DNA from 3 places in the Dechloromonas sp. HYN0024 genome. Region 2 is predicted to be linked to each of the others. Evidence: predicted binding sites of a transcription regulator. Region 2 holds the regulator's gene; each other region holds the start of a gene.
What was found. Region 2 encodes FNR, which switches genes on or off when oxygen is low (the NO sensors DNR and NnrR bind a similar motif). Its sites were predicted from a motif close to TTGANCTAGNTCAA; they were not measured.

Region 1 (5,813 bases), 1.1 Mb from region 2:
TCAGCAGAGCCTTCAAACTTGCTGATGTAGATCGGCTGGTTGGCTTTTTCGATCTTGGTGTCGGCCAACGTGTAATTGACCTTGCCGTTGAACCACATGTACTCCGGCTTGACGTTTTCTTCATAAACGAAATCGCCCTTGATACCCAGGTAGATATCGTGGCCTTCCTCGTTCTTGATAACCAGCGGCTTACCGTTCGGGCCACGCTTGCCGGCCGTCGACCAGTCCCAGGACATCTTGGTTGGCACGTCGCCACGGGCGAAGGCCGGGATGTGACAGGTCTGGCAGGCCAGCTTGTCTGTATGGTCGTTCAGCTTGGCTTCCTTCTTGTGCGGTGCCTGACCATGGCAGGACTGGCAGGTGGCCGGATTGCTGTGGTCAACCTTGCCACGGATGTGCGCGCCATCCTTGTCCTGAGCGGTCGGCGCATAGCGACTACCCGGCACCTGATGGCCTTCAGTCTGGTGGCAGGTCGAGCAGGTGAAATTCAGGCCCTTGGCATCCATGTGCACATCCAGCGCCTTGTCGGGTGCTTCGAGCGAACTGTCGAGGTCGCCGTGCTTGACCCCATCGCCGCCACCACCGTAGAAGTGACACGCACCACAGGTGTTGCGCTTGGTTTGGCCGACTTTCTGGGCGATGTCGCTGAGATTGATGCCACGGATGATCTTGCCGGAGCCGGGCGGGAATTCGGTGTCCTTGGTCACCGGATTCCCGGCAAAGCCGGCCGGCTTCTTGTATTTTCCGGTCTGGTCATGGCAGACCAGACAATCGACATTGCTTTCCGAGCTCAGGTCAAAGTTCGGGCCATCGGTGTTGTACCCGATGTGGCAACTGGCGCATGCCTTGTAGTTCGAGGTGACCGAGGTACAGAAATTGTTGACCACATGCTTTTTGCCGAGCAACTGCTGGCTATCCGGATTCCGGAATTCCCATTTCCAGTGCTGGGTCAAATGAATCTGCTTGGCGGCCTCGGTATGGCAGCTGATACAGGCCTTGGTGACTTCCGGCCCGGAGGCAAATTCTTTTTGCAATTCCTTGAATTTGCTATGGTCTGCCGTTGATTTGAGCAACTTTTGCGTTGCTTGCGGACTATCCGGCAGATTGGCCGAGTAGGCTGAACCGATGAACGCCAGAGCGGCGAACACGGCTACTGCTTGCTTGAACACTTTCATGATTTCCCCTTGTTACGAGCCCCAAGGCTCCGGACTGTGGCAGCCCCGCCGGGACCACAACTCCAGGGAATAGATTAGTTAAGTCTAATATTACAATATTGATTTTTATCAATACTATGACAATTATTCCGCCCGAGTTTCATTTAACGGCGGCCCCGCTACCCGCCCCCAAAACTCGCCCTTTCCTTTCTTTCCCCCTCTTTTTCGGGCCTGCCGGCAACAAAAAAGGGAGGCCGCAGCCTCCCTTTCTGTTCTTCAGGCGAGATCGCCCTTAGGCTTTCTTCTGGGCATCCAGTCGGAACTTGACGTAGGCGCCTGGCGCATCTTCGATGACCTTGAGCGTACCGTCTTCCGGCTTGCGGGCCTTGACCTTGGCATCGCCACCGGGCAGGCTGGTTACCCACTCATTCCAGTGTGTCCACCACGAACCGGCGTTCTGCGTCGCGCCGGCCAGGAAGTCTTCCGGGCTTTCCGGCAGGTTGCCGTCGGTCGCGTCATTGGTCCAGAAGCCATACTTGTTGGCGACTGGCGGATTGACGATGCCGGCGATGTGACCGGAACCACCGAGGACGAACTTGGTATTGCCGGACGGCAGGCGGGCACCCATGTAGGTGCTCTTCCACGGGGCAATGTGGTCTTCGATGGTGGAGATGAAGTAGCACGGGGTCTTGACCTTGCTGATATCGATCTTGACGCCGCCCAGCGTGACGCCACCTGGTTCCTTGAGCAGGTTGGCCAGGTACATGTTGCGCAGGTAGAAGCTGTGCATCGCAGCCGGCATGCGGGTCGAGTCGGAGTTCCAGTAGAGCAGGTCGAAGGGGAACGGATCCTTGCCCATCAGGTAGTTGTTCACCACGAAGGACCAGATCAGGTCGTTGGCGCGCAGCATGTTGAAGGTGCCGGCCATTTCTGAACCTTCGAGGAAGCCCTTTTCGGCCATCCGCTTTTCGAGACCTTCGACAGCGCCTTCATCAAGGAAGATGCCGAGTTCGCCCGGATCGGAGAAGTCGAGCATGGTGGTGAAGAAGGTTGCCGAATTGGCGCGCTTGTCTTTCTTGGCGGCCATGTAGGCCAGCGTGGTCATGGTCAGCGTGCCGCCCAGGCAGTAGCCGGCCAGATTGACGCTGTTTTCGCCGGTGTGGGCACAGACCTGGTTGATGGCTTCGAGCGAGCCTTCGAGCAGGTAGTTTTCGAAGGACTTGGCGGCGAGCTTCTCGTCCGGATTGATCCACGACATGATGAAGGTGGTGTGACCCTGATCGGTGGCCCACTTGACCATCGAATTCTTCTCGCGTAGGTCGAGGATGTAGTACTTGTTAATCCACGGCGGGACGATCAGGAAAGGCTTCTTGTTCTGGGTCGGCGTCGACGGGTTGTACTGGATGAGCTGGAACAATTCGTTCTGGAAGACCACCTTACCCGGCGTCGTGGCAACGTTCTTGCCCATTTCGAAGGCCGAGGTGTCAGTCATGCGGATGCGCAGCTGGCCATCGCCGGATTCGACGTCATGCAGCAGGTTGTTGAGACCCTTGATGAGGTTCTGACCGTTGCTCTTGACGGTTTCGCGGAAGACTTCCGGGTTGGTCAGGGCAAAGTTCGACGGCGACAGCGCGTCAATGTACTGGCGGGTGAAGAAGTTGACCTTCTGCTGGGTCGCTTCGTCCAGACCTTCGGTGCCGGCGACGGTATCGTGCAGGTGGCGGGCGGTGATCAGGTAGGACTGCTTGACGAAGTCGAACATGAAATGCTCTTCCCACTCTTCGTCGCGGAAACGGTTGTCACCCTTCTTCGGCGAGGCGACCGGATTGGCAGTCGGCATGCCCATCATCTTCATGCTGGTGTTCTGCCACAGCGAGAAGTAATCCCACATCATGTTCATCTGGGTCTGGGCCATCTTGTACGGATTGGCCAGCAGACGGGACGACAGGTCCATAAAGGCCTTGGCCACGCCGAGTTCATCGGCCGGGGCATTGACGCCGTCCTTGGCCTTCTTTTCCATGAACTGGGTGATCAGACGCGAGGCGCGCTGGGCGACTTCGGCGTAGGTCTTGGCCATTTCGGCCGGGTTCGGCAGGTTCATTCCCTGATTTTCATTTTGCTGCGACATCTCGAAACTCCCTCTGTCAGTGCGTGGCGGGTCAATGCTGCAACCGCGAATAGCGAATCACTCCGTCGGCATCGATGCTGCATGACAACCGACCAGCTTGCTCAAGATAGTTCAGATGGGCAATCGCTTCGCCCATCGCGAACATGGTTTGGTGCGTATCGAGCGCCCGATTGAACAACACATCGAGCAACCCGGCTGCGCTCTGCGGCGCTTGTTCACAGCTGTCTTCCAAGGCCCGCAATCTTTCTTCATGGTGTGAATGCAGTGCCTGAACCCTCGCCTGAATGCCGGTAAAGGGCAAACCGTGCGAAGGCAATACCAATGTTTCCTCCGGAATTTCACGCGCCATCTCGTCGAGCGAATCGAGAAACCAGCGCAGCGCGTCAGCCCTGGGGGTTGCCGCAAATATGCTGATATTGGTCGAAATTCTCGGCAATAGCATGTCGCCCGAAATTAACACGCCGAGTTCCGCGCAGTAAAGCGCCATATGCTCGGGCGAGTGACCGTGGCCTATCAAAATCTGCCAATTTTTCCCGTCGACCACTGCGCTGTCCCCAGCCTTCAGACGATCGTAGTATTCCGGCAGTGCGGGAACAGCCTTGCGATAACCTGACCCCCGCTTCTCGAATTTGGCCAGATGCTCACTGTCCAGCCCATGCTGGCGGAACTGTTCGACCATGAAACGGGCCCCATGCCCACCCACTTCATGCCAGACCACATGCGCCGTCAGAAATTCGCCGGTAGTCATCGACAAGGGCGCACCGGTCTTTTCCATAAGCCAGGTCGCCAGGCCCAGATGGTCGGGGTGAAAATGGGTGACGATCAGGCGGTTGACCGGGCCATCGAGCTTTTCCAGTATCTGCGTCCACATCTGACGGACAGCATCGTCCGGAAAACCGGTGTCAACGATCGTCCACCCCTTGCCATCGCGCAACAGCCACAGGTTGATGTGATCAAGCTGAAAGGGCAGCGGCATGCGCAGCCAGAAAACGCCGGGTGCCACTTCGATCAGTTCGCCGGCAGCCGGCGGCTGGGCGTGGGGAAAATGCAGGGACATGGGACAACCTTGAAAACAAGGGATGCAACTTACCATACGGCAGCGGATTGAAAAAACCCCTCGCATCTGTTTAACTTCGCCGCACACCAAGGAGACTGATTTGAGCCAGCCGGCCACCACCTTTGCCATCTCCGACCTCGCCCGCGAGTTCGGCATCACGCCGCGCACCATCCGCTTCTGGGAAGACCAGGGCATCCTGGCGCCCGAGCGCGAAGGCAGCAAGCGCGTATTCACCCGCCGCGACCGGGCACGCCTCAAGATGGCGCTGCGTGGCAAGCGCCTCGGCCTGTCGCTGGCCGAAATCAAGGATCTGATCGGCATGTACGCGTCCACCGAGGATGAAACACCCCAACTACTCGAATGCCTGCGCATCATGAACAAGCGTCGGGCCGCGCTGGAACAGCAGCGTGAAGACATCGCGGCGATGCTGACGGAAATCGCGCAATTCGAGCACCTGTGCGAACAGGAGCTGGCCCGTCGCGATGCCCAATAAAAAATATTTAAACTTTAGTTGACGTTAACGTCAACGTAAATACAATCACGTCCCATGAGCAAAATATCCGACCCCCACTTTGCCGAACGCGTCGGCGCCAGCTTTGCCCGCCAGAGCGCCATGGAACTGATCCAGGCGACGCTGCCGGTCATTGAACATGGCCGGACCGAAATCCATCTGCCGCACTGGCCGGGCGTCGAACAGCAACACGGTTTCGTGCACGGCGGCGTCGTTGGCATGATTGCCGACTCTGCGGCCGGCTATGCCGCAATGACCATGGTGGCGCCGACCGCCTCGGTCCTCACCGTCGAATACAAGATGAACCTGGTTGCCCCGGCCGATGGTGAAAAGCTGATTGCCCGCGGCAAGGTAGTGCGCCCCGGCAAAACCCTGATCATCACGCAGGCCGACGTATTTGCTGTCAAGGCTGGCGTGGAAACCTTGTGCGCCCTGATGCAGCAAACCATCATGGTGATGCACGGCAAGACTGAAAAACAATCTTAAGAACGGAGACAACATGAACATTCCCAGCCTCGATTTCGGCCTCGGCGAAGACATCAACCTGCTTCGCGATGCGGTAAAGGCATTTGCCGATGCCGAAATCGCCCCGCGCGCCGCTGAAGTGGACCGCGTTAACGAATTCCCGGCCGATTTGTGGAAGAAATTCGGCGACATGGGTCTGCTCGGCATGACCGCCGGTGAAGAGTACGGCGGCACCAACATGGGCTACCTGGCCCACATCGTGGCGCTCGAGGAGATCTCCCGCGCTTCGGCCTCGATTGGCCTGTCCTATGGCGCCCACTCGAATCTCTGCGTGAACCAGATTCGCCGCAATGGCACCGAGGCCCAGCGCCAGAAATACCTGCCCAAGCTGATTTCCGGCGACCATGTCGGCGCGCTGGCGATGTCCGAGCCGAATGCCGGCTCCGACGTCGTCTCGATGCAGCTCAAGGCCGAGAAAAAGGGTGACCGCTACGTCCT
Region 2 (5,813 bases):
AGCGCATCGCCCCATGACCATTGGTCGTCGCGGCAAAAACCTTGTCCCTCACGTGCTTGCCCACTGGCATGCTCTCTCCGGTCAGCATCGACTCGTTAACGCTCGATTCGCCATCGATCAACTCACCATCGACCGGCACGCTTTCACCCGGCCGAACGAGAAAGACGTCGCCTGGCATCAGGCTGTCCACCGGCAGGTCTACCCACTGCCCATCCCGTTCGACGCGCGCCGTCTTCGGTTGCAGGCGGATCAGCGACTCGATGGCCTCGGAAGTCCGCGCCTTGGCGCGCGCCTCCAGCAGTTTGCCAAGGAGGACCAGCGTAATGACTGCCGCCCCGGCTTCGAAATAGACATGCTGATTGAGCCCGAACACCGTCACCACGGTCGAAAATCCCCAGGCCATGCTGGTACCGAGGGCGACCAGCACGTCCATATTGGCGCCCCCCCCACGCAAGGACTTGAACGCACCGTCGTAAAAACGCCAGCCGATCCAGAACTGCACCGGCGTCGCCAAGGCAAGTTGCAGCCAGCGCGGCAACTCGTTCATGGCGCCATGGTCGCCGACCATGAATATCATCTGGCCAACCAGCGGCAGGCTGAGGGCCACGGCAATCCAGAAGCGGCGGAGTTCACGGCGATAGACTTGCAGCTTTTCGGCCTTTTCCCGCTCCCGGGTCTGCTTATCGACCACCGCCGCCGAGAACCCGGCCTTGGCCACGGCAGCTAGCACCGCCGCCTCATCAGCGGCCGCCGACAGACGGACTCGCGCCCGTTCAGCGGCCAGATTGACATTGGCCTGCATGCCAGTCTGGCGGTTTAAGACTTTCTCCAGTCGGGCCGAACAAGCGGCACAGGTCATGCCGCCGATGGCAAACTCGACGACCCGGCTGGCATCGGACTCGGTCATTTGACGAGCAAAACCGGGCAAGGGGTCAGATGCAGGACACGACTGGCCACCGAGCCCATGATCAGCTCGGCCATGCCACCCCGACCGTGCGATCCCATCACGATGAGGTCGCAAGCCAATTCACCGGCCACCCTTGTGATCACTTCGGCCGGCTGGCCAACATGAATGTGCGTCGTATGAAAGCGTCCCGCCGCATTGAGTTTCATTTGCGCCTCGGCCAGATGTTCCTGCCCCTCTTCGAGATAGTAGCCATGCAGCGTCTCCTTGCCGACATGGGCCTGAACCCGTCCGATTGGAATGGGGGCATGGACATGCAGCAGGTGAATCTCTGGCACTTCGCGAAACCAACTGACGTGCGTAATCAAATGGTCTACGGCGCGCAAGGAGCAGGTCGAGCCGTCAACCGGCAAAAGAATTTTCATGATGTACGTCCCGATTAAAGCCAACCTGCCAATCTCAGCCAGCCAATAAATCCATATAGCCCAAAGCCTAGCACCAAGAGGCCGGACGAGATACGTATGACAGCGCGATGCAAAAATTCGTTCAATCGGGCCAGTACCATGCCGGCGAGCAGGAGATTGGGCAGCGTCCCCAGACCGAAAGCCAGCATCATCAGACTGCCACGCGTCGCCGAACCGGCTGTCAGCGCACTGGCCAATGCGCTATACACCAAGCCGCAAGGCAGCCAGCCCCACAGCAAGCCAAGCGGGAACGCCTGGGCAATAGTGCGGGCCGGGATAAAGCGTCGGGTCAGCGGTTGCAGATGACGCCAGAGTTTTTGTCCGATTCGTTCGGTAAAGGCCAGCGCACGGGTGATGCCGAGCAGATACAGCCCGAGCGCAACGAGCATCAGGTTGGCGACAAAATAGAGGAACAGCCGGGCCGGAACCTGCCCCTCCAGCCCCATGCTGGCGGCACCCAGAGCACCGGCGATGGCACCTGCCACGGCATAGGACAGGATGCGCCCGCCGTTGTAGGCAAGGTGCATCGACCAGCGGGCGGTGGCACCCATCGACAGGGCTCCGACGATGCCGCCACACATGCCGACGCAATGGGTGCCGCCGAGCAGGCCAACGAGAAAAAGGGCAAGGAAGCCGGAATCAGGCATCGGGCGGAATCAGGCAAAGCGAGGCGAGCAGTGTACACCGCTCGCCCGCCACCGATCAGATAACCTTCGAGTACGTCGCCCGCTGACGCCCGGCCCGCAGATAGCGGTCGAAAACCATCGAAATGATGCGCACGAGGAGGCGACCCGGCGGCAGGACGGTAATCCATTCGCGGTCAATCTTGAGCAGGCCGGCTCGCTCCATTTCCTTCATGTCGTCCAGTTCGGCCTCAAAATACTTGCGGAAGTCGATCAGGTGGGCACTTTCAATGCTTTCGATAGACAGTTCGAAATGACACATCAGTGCCTGGATGATGGAACGGCGCAGGATATCGTCAGCCGTCAGCTCAATGCCGCGGAACACCGGCAGCGAACCGGTATCGATGGCATCGTAGTATTCGTCGGCAGTCTTGACGTTCTGGTAGTAGCTCGGTCCGACCTTGCTGATCGACGAAATGCCGAAAGACAGCATGTCGCAGTCGGCGTAGGTCGAATAGCCCTGAAAATTGCGATGCAGGCGGCCCTGACGCTGAGCCACGGCAAGTTCGTCATCCGGCTTGGCGAAGTGATCCATGCCAATGAAGACATAACCGTTATCAGTCAGCTTCTTGATGGCCAGCGCCAGAATCTGCAGCTTGGTATCGGCCGACGGCAGGTCGGCATCATTGATCCGGCGCTGCGGCTTGAACATGCTTGGCATGTGGGCGTAGTTGTAGATCGACAGGCGATCCGGGTCCATCGCCAGAACCCGTTCGATGGTCCGGTTGAAACCCATGACGGTCTGGTGCGGCAGACCGTAGATCAGGTCAACCGAAACCGACTTGAAGCCATTGGCGCGCGCATCGCGGATCACGCTGTAGGTTTCTTCCTCGCTCTGGACACGATTGACCGCGACCTGAACGCGCTCGTCGAAATCCTGAACACCGACGCTCATCCGATTGAAGCCGAGTTCGCCGAGCAGGGCAACAGTCGCCGTATCGACCTTGCGCGGGTCGACTTCGATCGAATATTCGCCGCCATCCAGCAGCTTGAAATGCTTGCGCGTCTCGCCCATGAGCTGTCGCATTTCGTCATGCGACAGGAAAGTCGGCGTACCGCCGCCCCAATGCAACTGGATGACCTCGTGCTCGCCATCGCGACCTTCCAGCGCCGCCGCCTGCATATCCAGCTCCTTGGCCAGATATTTCAGATATTTGCCGCTGCGCCCATGATCCTTGGTAATGATCTTGTTACACGCACAGTAGTAGCAAATGGTGTTGCAGAAAGGGATGTGGAAGTATAATGAGAGCGGTCGACTAATCCCGCCGATGTTGCGTTTGCCCAGCCACAGGTTGGCGGCCTCGGCATCAAAGGCTTCAACGAAGCGGTCGGCCGTCGGATAAGACGTGTAACGTGGACCGTTGACGTCAAAACGGCGAATGATCTGGGGATCGAAGACGAGGTTTTCGGTTGCGAAATTCATTGGGCCAGCCAAAAAAAGTAGGTCTGATTATGTTCGGAAGGTTCGAATTTATGGTTGACATGGATCAAGCGAACGCAGGTTGCGAATGCCTCAAACACACCCGTTAAATCAAGAAGTCACGCTGTCGGTCATCAAGACGGCATGCTCCAATTGTAACCTGCGCGAGCTATGCCTGCCGCTTGGCCTTAGCCTCGAGGAGCTGGAAAAGCTCGACGACATGGTGTCGACCCGGCGCCGGATCAAGCGCGGCGACCATCTCTACCGGGCCGGCGAGGCTTTCGACGCCATCTACGCCATCCGCAGCGGCTTTTTCAAGACCGACGTGCTGCTCGAAGACGGCCGCGACCAGGTAACAGGGTTCCAGATGGCCGGCGAACTGCTCGGCCTTGACGGCATCAGCACCGAACACCACACCTGCAACGCCATTGCCCTGGAAGACAGCGAGATCTGCGCTATTCCCTTTTCGCGGCTCGAAGGACTGTCGCGGGAAATCCACACGTTGCAGCACCATTTCCACAAGGTCATGAGCCGCGAAATCGTCCGCGACCACGGCGTCATGATGCTGCTCGGCACAATGCGTGCTGAAGAGCGACTGGCCGCCTTTCTGCTCAACCTTTCACAACGCTTTACCGCACGCGGCTTCTCGCATGCCGAGTTCTACCTGCGCATGACGCGCGAGGAAATCGGCAGCTATCTCGGCCTCAAGCTGGAAACGGTGTCGCGCGCTTTCTCCCGCTTCCAGGAAGAAGGCCACATCGCCGTCCAGCAGAAACACATCCGGATTCTCAACGTGAACGGGCTCAAGGCCCTGATGAATCACCGGGCGGTCTGAGCAAGACAAAAAATGGGGCACCCCGAAGGGTGCCCCAAACAGATGTAATGAAGACATCTGACGCAAGATTCCTGCTCCCGGACGACTCACAATAACGCAAGGCGTCCGGGCAATTCGATTGCTTAGAACGAGTGCTTCATACCCATCGCCAGGCCGTTGACGCCAACGCCCGCGACGATATTGTTACCAATGGAGTAACCTGCAGCGCTGTCGTTCTTGATATGCGCGTAGTCAGCGTACAGTTCAGTGCGCTTGGACAGGGCGTAGCGTGCGCCGACGCCGATTTTCCATGCATCGGCGTTGGACACGGTCTTGTCCTTGACCTGACCGAACGAACCCAGCACGGAGAACTTGCCGAGCGGCACCGTGGCGCCGACGAACCAGTTGCGGCGATCATATCTCTGACCAGCAGGAACGCCCAGGAGAGGACCCACTGCGTTGCCGCCGATGAACGAGTTTACATCACCCTTGATGACGTCGTAGACGCCGCTGACCTTCACTGCGCCAAAGTCGTATGAAGCGCCAGTGGTTGCAACATAGAGGCGGTCTTTGTCATAACCAACAGCACGTGTGGTTTCGTAGTCAAGATCGATGCTCAGCGGGCCATTCGCATAAATCAGGTTGGCGGACAACAAGCGGTCGTCACCGTTATTGCCGCGGGTAGGCGCGGTCATCGGCGAGTGGACGGTGTTCAGGCTGCCTTCGGCGCCCTGCGTATTGGTGGCTGTAGCAAGGATCACCGTGAAGCCGGCAAAGGCAGGCGAGATGTAGGCCAGCGCATTAGCCGCGCGGTCGTACTGAGTGGTCATCGACGTCAGGCTGCCGATCGAGTAGTTGCCGAACGGATTGTACTTGCCGTAGATGCCGTAACGAATACCATCCAGGTAGCCGGCGACTACCGTACCGAATCCGCCGGTCAGGCCAACGTACTGGTGGCCTGCCGTCGACAGACCGGTGCTGGTGTCCGGGCTGATGCGATATTGCAGGTCGAACAGGGCTTTCGTGCCATTACCCAAATCCTCGACACCCTTGAAACCGATGTAGCTCAGAGAAGAAGAGCTCTGCAGGCTGTACTGCGACTGGCCGTTGGCAACCGTGCCGTTATGCCCCTGGCGGAACATGGCACCCATATCGACGTTACCGTAGATCGTGACATTGGTTTGTGCGAATACCGCACCGGAAGTGGCCGCCGCAATGGCCAGCGCGATTAGTTTTTTCTGCATTGAATTGCTCCTCAATCATTTTGTGTAGATAAATCTGGACGCGTATCCGCCCCATACGAAGCACCCCTCCCTCATCCCTGAGAAAAGTGTTCAGCGGTATTCCATTGCGAAGCCCGTGCCAGCCTTCAAAAACCCGCCTCCATTCCCTGAAAACCCTTGGCTCATCAGGACTTACGTTCTTTTTCCCCTTGGCGGCGAAGATCGAAAAGTACTTTCGGCACGCTCAGTTTCTGGACAACTGCTGCATTACTGAGCACTCCATAAACAGTATTCATCGTTTCATC
Region 3 (5,813 bases), 300 kb from region 2:
ACCGGAATCCTTGAGGATCTGCTTGCCCATATCTTCGTTGGTACCCTTCATACGCACGACGAGCGGCACGCTGAGCTTGGTTTCCTTGGCTGCGGCCACGACGCCGGCGGCGATGGTGTCGCACTTCATGATGCCGCCGAAGATGTTGACCAGGATGCCCTTGACCTTGGTGTTCTTGAGCATGATCTTGAAAGCTTCGGTGACCTTCTCGGTCGTGGCGCCACCGCCGACGTCGAGGAAGTTGGCCGGCTCGGCGCCGAACAGCTTGATGGTGTCCATGGTAGCCATGGCCAGACCGGCACCATTGACCAGGCAGCCGATGTTGCCATCGAGGGAGATGTAGGCCAGATCGAACTTGGAGGCTTCGATTTCGTCAGCATCTTCTTCGTCCAGGTCGCGCATGGCGACGATCTCTTCCTGACGGTAGAGGGCGTTGGAGTCGAAGTTGAACTTGGCGTCAATGGCCTTGACGGTGCCGTCGCCTTCATGGATCAGCGGATTGATTTCGGCCAGCGAAGCGTCCGTTTCCATGTAGCAGGTGTAAAGCTTCTTGAGCGTGTCGATACACTGCGGAATCGAGGCTTCGTTCATGCCCATGCCCTTGGAAAGGGTCATGGCCTGCTCGTCGGTCAGGCCGACCAGCGGGTTAACGAAAACCTTGACGATCTTTTCCGGGGTCTTGTGGGCGACTTCCTCGATATCCATGCCGCCTTCGTACGAGGCCATGATGGCGACGGACTGGGTAGCGCGATCGGTCAGCGCAGCAACATAGTATTCGTGCTGGATGTCGGCACCTTCTTCGATCAGCAGGTGACGAACCTTCTGGCCTTCCGGACCGGTCTGGTGCGTGATCAGCTGCATGCCGAGGATCTGGCCGGCGTATTCGCGCACTTTTTCGAGCGACGTAGCGACTTTGACGCCACCACCCTTGCCACGGCCACCAGCGTGAATCTGGGCTTTGACGACCCAGACCTTGCCGCCCAGGGTTTCGGCTGCCTTGACTGCGTCTTCGACGGTCGTGCAGTGAATCCCGCGCGGAACCGTAACGCCGAATTTCTTCAGGAGTTGTTTGCCCTGATATTCGTGAATTTTCATGCGCTTTCCTTGCGTTTAGTTGAGTTGCGAGCAATGAGCAGTGGCCGAACTTTCCCCCGACCCCGCCCGGTTATACCGGCTTGAACATAAAATGTTACCACATACCCCTAAAATCTTTGCAGCCCGAAATTCATAATTACAGCCTTGATTCGTTCGCCTTGAGCACCCTGTGCAGCAACGGCAGCAACAGCATTGCCGCAAGCAGCAGGCTTATCACGGCAGCCAGCCAGAATCCAGCGACGCCGAGCGGCGTTGTCCAGCGGTAGCAAAGCCACGAACCGCCCAGCAAACCGACGCCCCAAAAACAGAAGGTCTGCACCAGCATCGGCACGAAGGTCACCCGATAGGCCCGCAGAACATGCCCCGCAACAGTCTGCAGGGCGTCGAAGAACTGGTAGATGGCGACATAGCCAATCAGCCCCAGGGCCACCGACCGTACGGCCAGATCATCGGTATATGCGGCGACCAGCGGCTCGGCAAGTAGCCAGAGGAGTAGACCAATGGCCGACGACGAGGCCCCGGCGAGGATCAGCCCGGCCCGTATCGCCGCCCTCGCCCGCCGGCTGTCGCGGGCGCCGGCAGCCTGGCCAACGGCGGCCATGGTGGCGATACCGAGCGACAGCGGCAGCATATAGACCAGGGCCGACAGATTGGCGACGATGCGATGCCCGGCCACCACGGTCGCGCCGAGCGATGCGACGAACAGCGCAATGAGCGTGAACGAGGTAATTTCGACCAGATTGGACAGACCCATGGGCACGCCGATCCGAAGCAACTCCCGCCAGGCCGTCCAGTTCGGCAACTGCCACCCGGAAAACGGTTGATAGCGCCGGCCGAGCGGCCCGAAAGCGAGGTAGGCAGCAGCGCTGGCGCAAGCCAGCCAGCCGATCAGCACATTGGACAGGGCGCACCCGGCCACCCCGAGCGATTCGCCGAGCCAGCCCCCGAGGGCGAAGCCCCAGGCCAGGACGGCGTGCAGGCCAAGACTGATGACGCCGATGCCCATCAGCACCCGGGGCTTGCCCAGGGCATTGCAGAAGGCGTAGAAAGTCCGGTAGCACAGGGCGGCTGGCAGCCCCCAGGCGAGCAGGGCGAGGTATTGTCGAACCTTGACCTCGACCACGGCATCCATGCTCGCCAGGCCGAGCACAGCCCCCGGATGGGTCAGCAAAAGAATGCCCGGCACCGCCAGCGTCAGGGCCAGCCAGAACCCTTGCTGCAGAACACCGGCCACTTCGTCGTCGCGCCCGGCGCCGTGCAGGTGAGCGACAACTGGCGTCACCGCCTGCAATATTCCCACCAGTGCAAAGACCACCGAAACGTGAATACCCCCGCCAATGGCCACGGCGGCGAGGTCAAGCGAACTGACATGGCCCAGCACGGCGGTGTCGACCACCATCATGCCGATCGACGACAGTTGGGCGATCAGAATCGGAAGGGCATGGGCCATCAGGCCACGGGCGGCTACGCGGAACATGGGGCAGGATTGTCGCATGTCCGCCGCGCCCGATTGCCGAGATCGGGCCTGGACAAAAATCCGCCCGATTGATCTGCCTCAACCCGCCAACAACGCAGACCGATGAAAATTTATGGTTCTCGAGGGGGAAAACCATGAAACACGGCCTGCACGCCATAGAAAACGCCAGCCGCGACGAAATCGTCGCCTTGCAAACCGAGCGCCTGAAGTGGACGCTCAAGCACGTCTACGACAACGTGCCTTACTACCGGGCCAAGTTCGACGCTGCCGACGTCCATCCCGACGACCTCGAGTCGCTGGCCGATCTCAGCAAGTTTCCATTCACCACCAAGCAGGATCTGCGCGACAACTACCCCTACAACATGTTCGCCGTGCCGCGTCAGAAGGTGGCGCGCATTCATGCGTCGAGCGGCACCACCGGCAAGCCGACGGTGGTTGGCTACACGCAAAAGGACATTGACACCTGGGCCGACCTGATTGCCCGCTCGATCTACGCTTCCGGCGGCCGGCCCGGCGACATCGTCCATGTCGCCTACGGCTATGGACTGTTTACCGGCGGTCTGGGGGCCCATTACGGCGCCGAAAAACTGGGCTGCACGGTGATTCCGATGTCCGGTGGGCAAACCGAAAAGCAGGTCCAGCTAATCTGCGACTTCAAGCCCAACATCATCATGGTCACCCCCTCCTACATGCTCAACATCGCCGACGAGTTCCGCCGCCAGGGCATCGATCCACGCAGCACCGAGCTCCGCATTGGCATACACGGGGCAGAACCGTGGACCGACGCCATGCGTGGTGAAATCGAGAACGTATTCGGCATCGACGCCATCGACATCTACGGTCTGTCGGAAGTAATCGGCCCGGGCGTCGCCAACGAATGTGTCGAAAGCAAGGACGGCCCGGTCATCTGGGAAGACCATTTCTATCCCGAAATCATCGACCCGATCACCGGCGAAGTGCTGCCCGAAGGCAGTCAGGGCGAACTGGTCTTTACTTCGCTGACCAAGGAGGCGATGCCGGTCATCCGCTACCGCACCCGCGACCTGACCCGCCTGCTCGCACCAACCTCGCGCAACATGCGCCGCATCGGCAAGATCACCGGGCGCTCCGATGACATGCTGATCATTCGCGGCGTCAATGTCTTCCCATCGCAGATCGAGGAACTGATCCTCAGGCAGCCGAAGCTGTCACCGCACTACATCATCGAAGTCAGCCGCGACGGCCACCTCGACACGATGAAGGTCAATGTCGAACTGAAGCCCGAGTTCCAGTTTGCCAGCGGCCCGGAAAAGGAATTCGTGGCGCACGACCTGCAACACCATATCAAGTCCTACATCGGCATCTCGGCCAAGATCGACATCGTCGAGGAAGGCGGCGTCGAACGCTCGATCGGCAAAGCCCGGCGGATCATCGACAAGCGCCCAAAGTAAGGCATCGCGCAAGCCTAACCGTTTCGAAAAGGCATTGACCAGACAGGACCATGACCCGCGCTAGCGCGGGCGTCCACCTAAACAATCCGGGCGCGTAGCGTGCCAACGCCGTCGACGCCCCCTTCCAGCACGTCGCCTCTGAGCAGCGGCCCGACCCCGGCCGGGGTTCCGGTGTAGATCAGGTCACCCGCTTCGAGGCGGACCATCGTCGACAGGTTGGCAATAACCTCCGGCACCTTCCACATCATGGCCGACAGGTCGCCGCTCTGGCGCAGTTGGCCATTCACTGTCAGCCAGATGCGCCCGGCCACAGGATGACCGCCCGACGCCACCGGACAGATCGGCCCTAGCACCGCCGACTGGTCGAAGCCCTTGCTCATATCCCAGGGATGGCTCTTTTCCTTCGCCCGCGCCTGCATGTCCCGCCGGGTCAGATCGAGACCGACGGCATAGCCAAAAACCAGGGCATTGGCCGCCTCGACCGTCACATTCGCCCCGCCCGCCCCGAGCGCCACGACCATCTCGACCTCATGGTGCAGATTGCTGGTCAGTGGCGGGTAAGCCACGCTGTTCTCGCCCGCCCCGCCAACCACTGCATCGGCCGGCTTGGTAAAGAAAAATGGGGGCTCACGCCCTTCTGCCTGATCAATGGCCCCCATCTCGCGGGCATGGTCGGCGTAATTGCGGCCGACGCAAAAAATCCGCCGAACGGGAAAGCCCTGATTGACACCAAGTACCGGCAAGGCGGTTACAGGATAAGGAGCGAACACTGTGTTCATTGGGCAACTTTCATAAAAATCAACACGCAAAAATGTGCAATATTTCACAGACACGCCATACAAAAGTGGTAGATTCAAAAAAAACATAAAACCAAATTTGGCAGTGAAAGCATCATGACAAGCAAACTGATAGGCATTGTCGCACTGACCGCAGCCCTCGCTCCAGGAACAGGGAACGCCATTGGACTCGGGGAACTCTCGCTTCAGTCGCGAATCGGGGAATCACTTCGGGCGGAATTGCCCATTTTGGTTAAAGAAGGCGAGTCACCAGGCACCGCCTGTTTTTCCCTGGCCCCCATGCCCGGCAGCGACCTGCCGGTGATTACCGCGGCCAAGACCCGACTGATCCGGCGCGGGCAGGCTTATATCCTGCAAATCTTCGGTAGCCGACCGATCTCCGAGCCGATTTTTGCCCTTGCCGTGCAAGCCGGCTGCGGCTATGACGTCACCCGTGATTACCTCGTGATGCCGGAAGCGCCCTTCATGCTGGCCGAAGCCAGCCCGAGCGCCGACCTGCCTCCCGTAACCCCGGGCAAGCTGAACGAATGGCATGCCCGCGATGGCGACACCCTCGAGGATATTGCCGATGCTCAGGGCCCGCAAAATCTGGCCGAACGGCAGCGCCTGCTCGCCGCCCTGAAACGCGCCAATCCCGATCTGTCGCCCGAGATTCCGCTCAATGCCGGAGATGTCGTCCGCATTCCAAAACGCAACCGTAGTAGCGGGATAGCCAAGGAAGCCACCAGTCGACCGGCATCCGTATCACCCGACACGCCGCAAAAGAAGCCTTCACCACCTCGTCCCAAGACCAAGCCGATGGCCCCGGCAACGGCCCGGGGAATCGATCAGGTACGTCTGGGCGCTGCCCCGGAAGACATCGCACCAGGCCGTGGACCGGCCAGCGAGGCGGCCACGCGGAACAGCGCCGAAGAACGGATCCTTCGCCTGGAAACCACGCTGCACTTGCTGACCCAGGAAATCGAAAAGATGGACAAGGCGCTGGAACTGACCAGCCAGGCCATCGCCGCCCAG

Region 1: HYN24_RS00550 (tetrathionate reductase family octaheme c-type cytochrome) is a predicted target of FNR. The motif match lies at 1,274-1,287, and genes of this name have one in related genera.
Region 3: paaK (phenylacetate--CoA ligase PaaK) is a predicted target of FNR. The motif match lies at 2,641-2,654, and genes of this name have one in related genera.

What each region holds. Positions count from the first base shown of each region.
Region 1 is NZ_CP031842.1:109,396-115,208, reverse strand. It holds gene HYN24_RS00550 (tetrathionate reductase family octaheme c-type cytochrome) at 1-1,175, opposite strand, end outside; gene HYN24_RS00545 (alpha/beta hydrolase) at 1,447-3,282, opposite strand; gene HYN24_RS00540 (MBL fold metallo-hydrolase) at 3,314-4,339, opposite strand; gene HYN24_RS00535 (MerR family DNA-binding transcriptional regulator) at 4,440-4,832, shown strand; gene HYN24_RS00530 (PaaI family thioesterase) at 4,887-5,336, shown strand; gene HYN24_RS00525 (isovaleryl-CoA dehydrogenase) at 5,350-5,813, shown strand, end outside.
Region 2 is NZ_CP031842.1:2,266,739-2,272,551, forward strand. It holds gene HYN24_RS10850 (cation-translocating P-type ATPase) at 1-907, opposite strand, end outside; gene HYN24_RS10855 (universal stress protein) at 904-1,329, opposite strand; gene HYN24_RS10860 (sulfite exporter TauE/SafE family protein) at 1,344-2,015, opposite strand; gene hemN (oxygen-independent coproporphyrinogen III oxidase) at 2,071-3,474, opposite strand; gene fnr (fumarate/nitrate reduction transcriptional regulator Fnr) at 3,560-4,306, shown strand; gene HYN24_RS10875 (porin) at 4,429-5,529, opposite strand.
Region 3 is NZ_CP031842.1:2,564,341-2,570,153, forward strand. It holds gene sucC (ADP-forming succinate--CoA ligase subunit beta) at 1-1,095, opposite strand, end outside; gene HYN24_RS12255 (MATE family efflux transporter) at 1,232-2,590, opposite strand; gene paaK (phenylacetate--CoA ligase PaaK) at 2,707-4,002, shown strand; gene HYN24_RS12265 (fumarylacetoacetate hydrolase family protein) at 4,080-4,781, opposite strand; gene HYN24_RS12270 (FimV family protein) at 5,028-5,813, shown strand, end outside.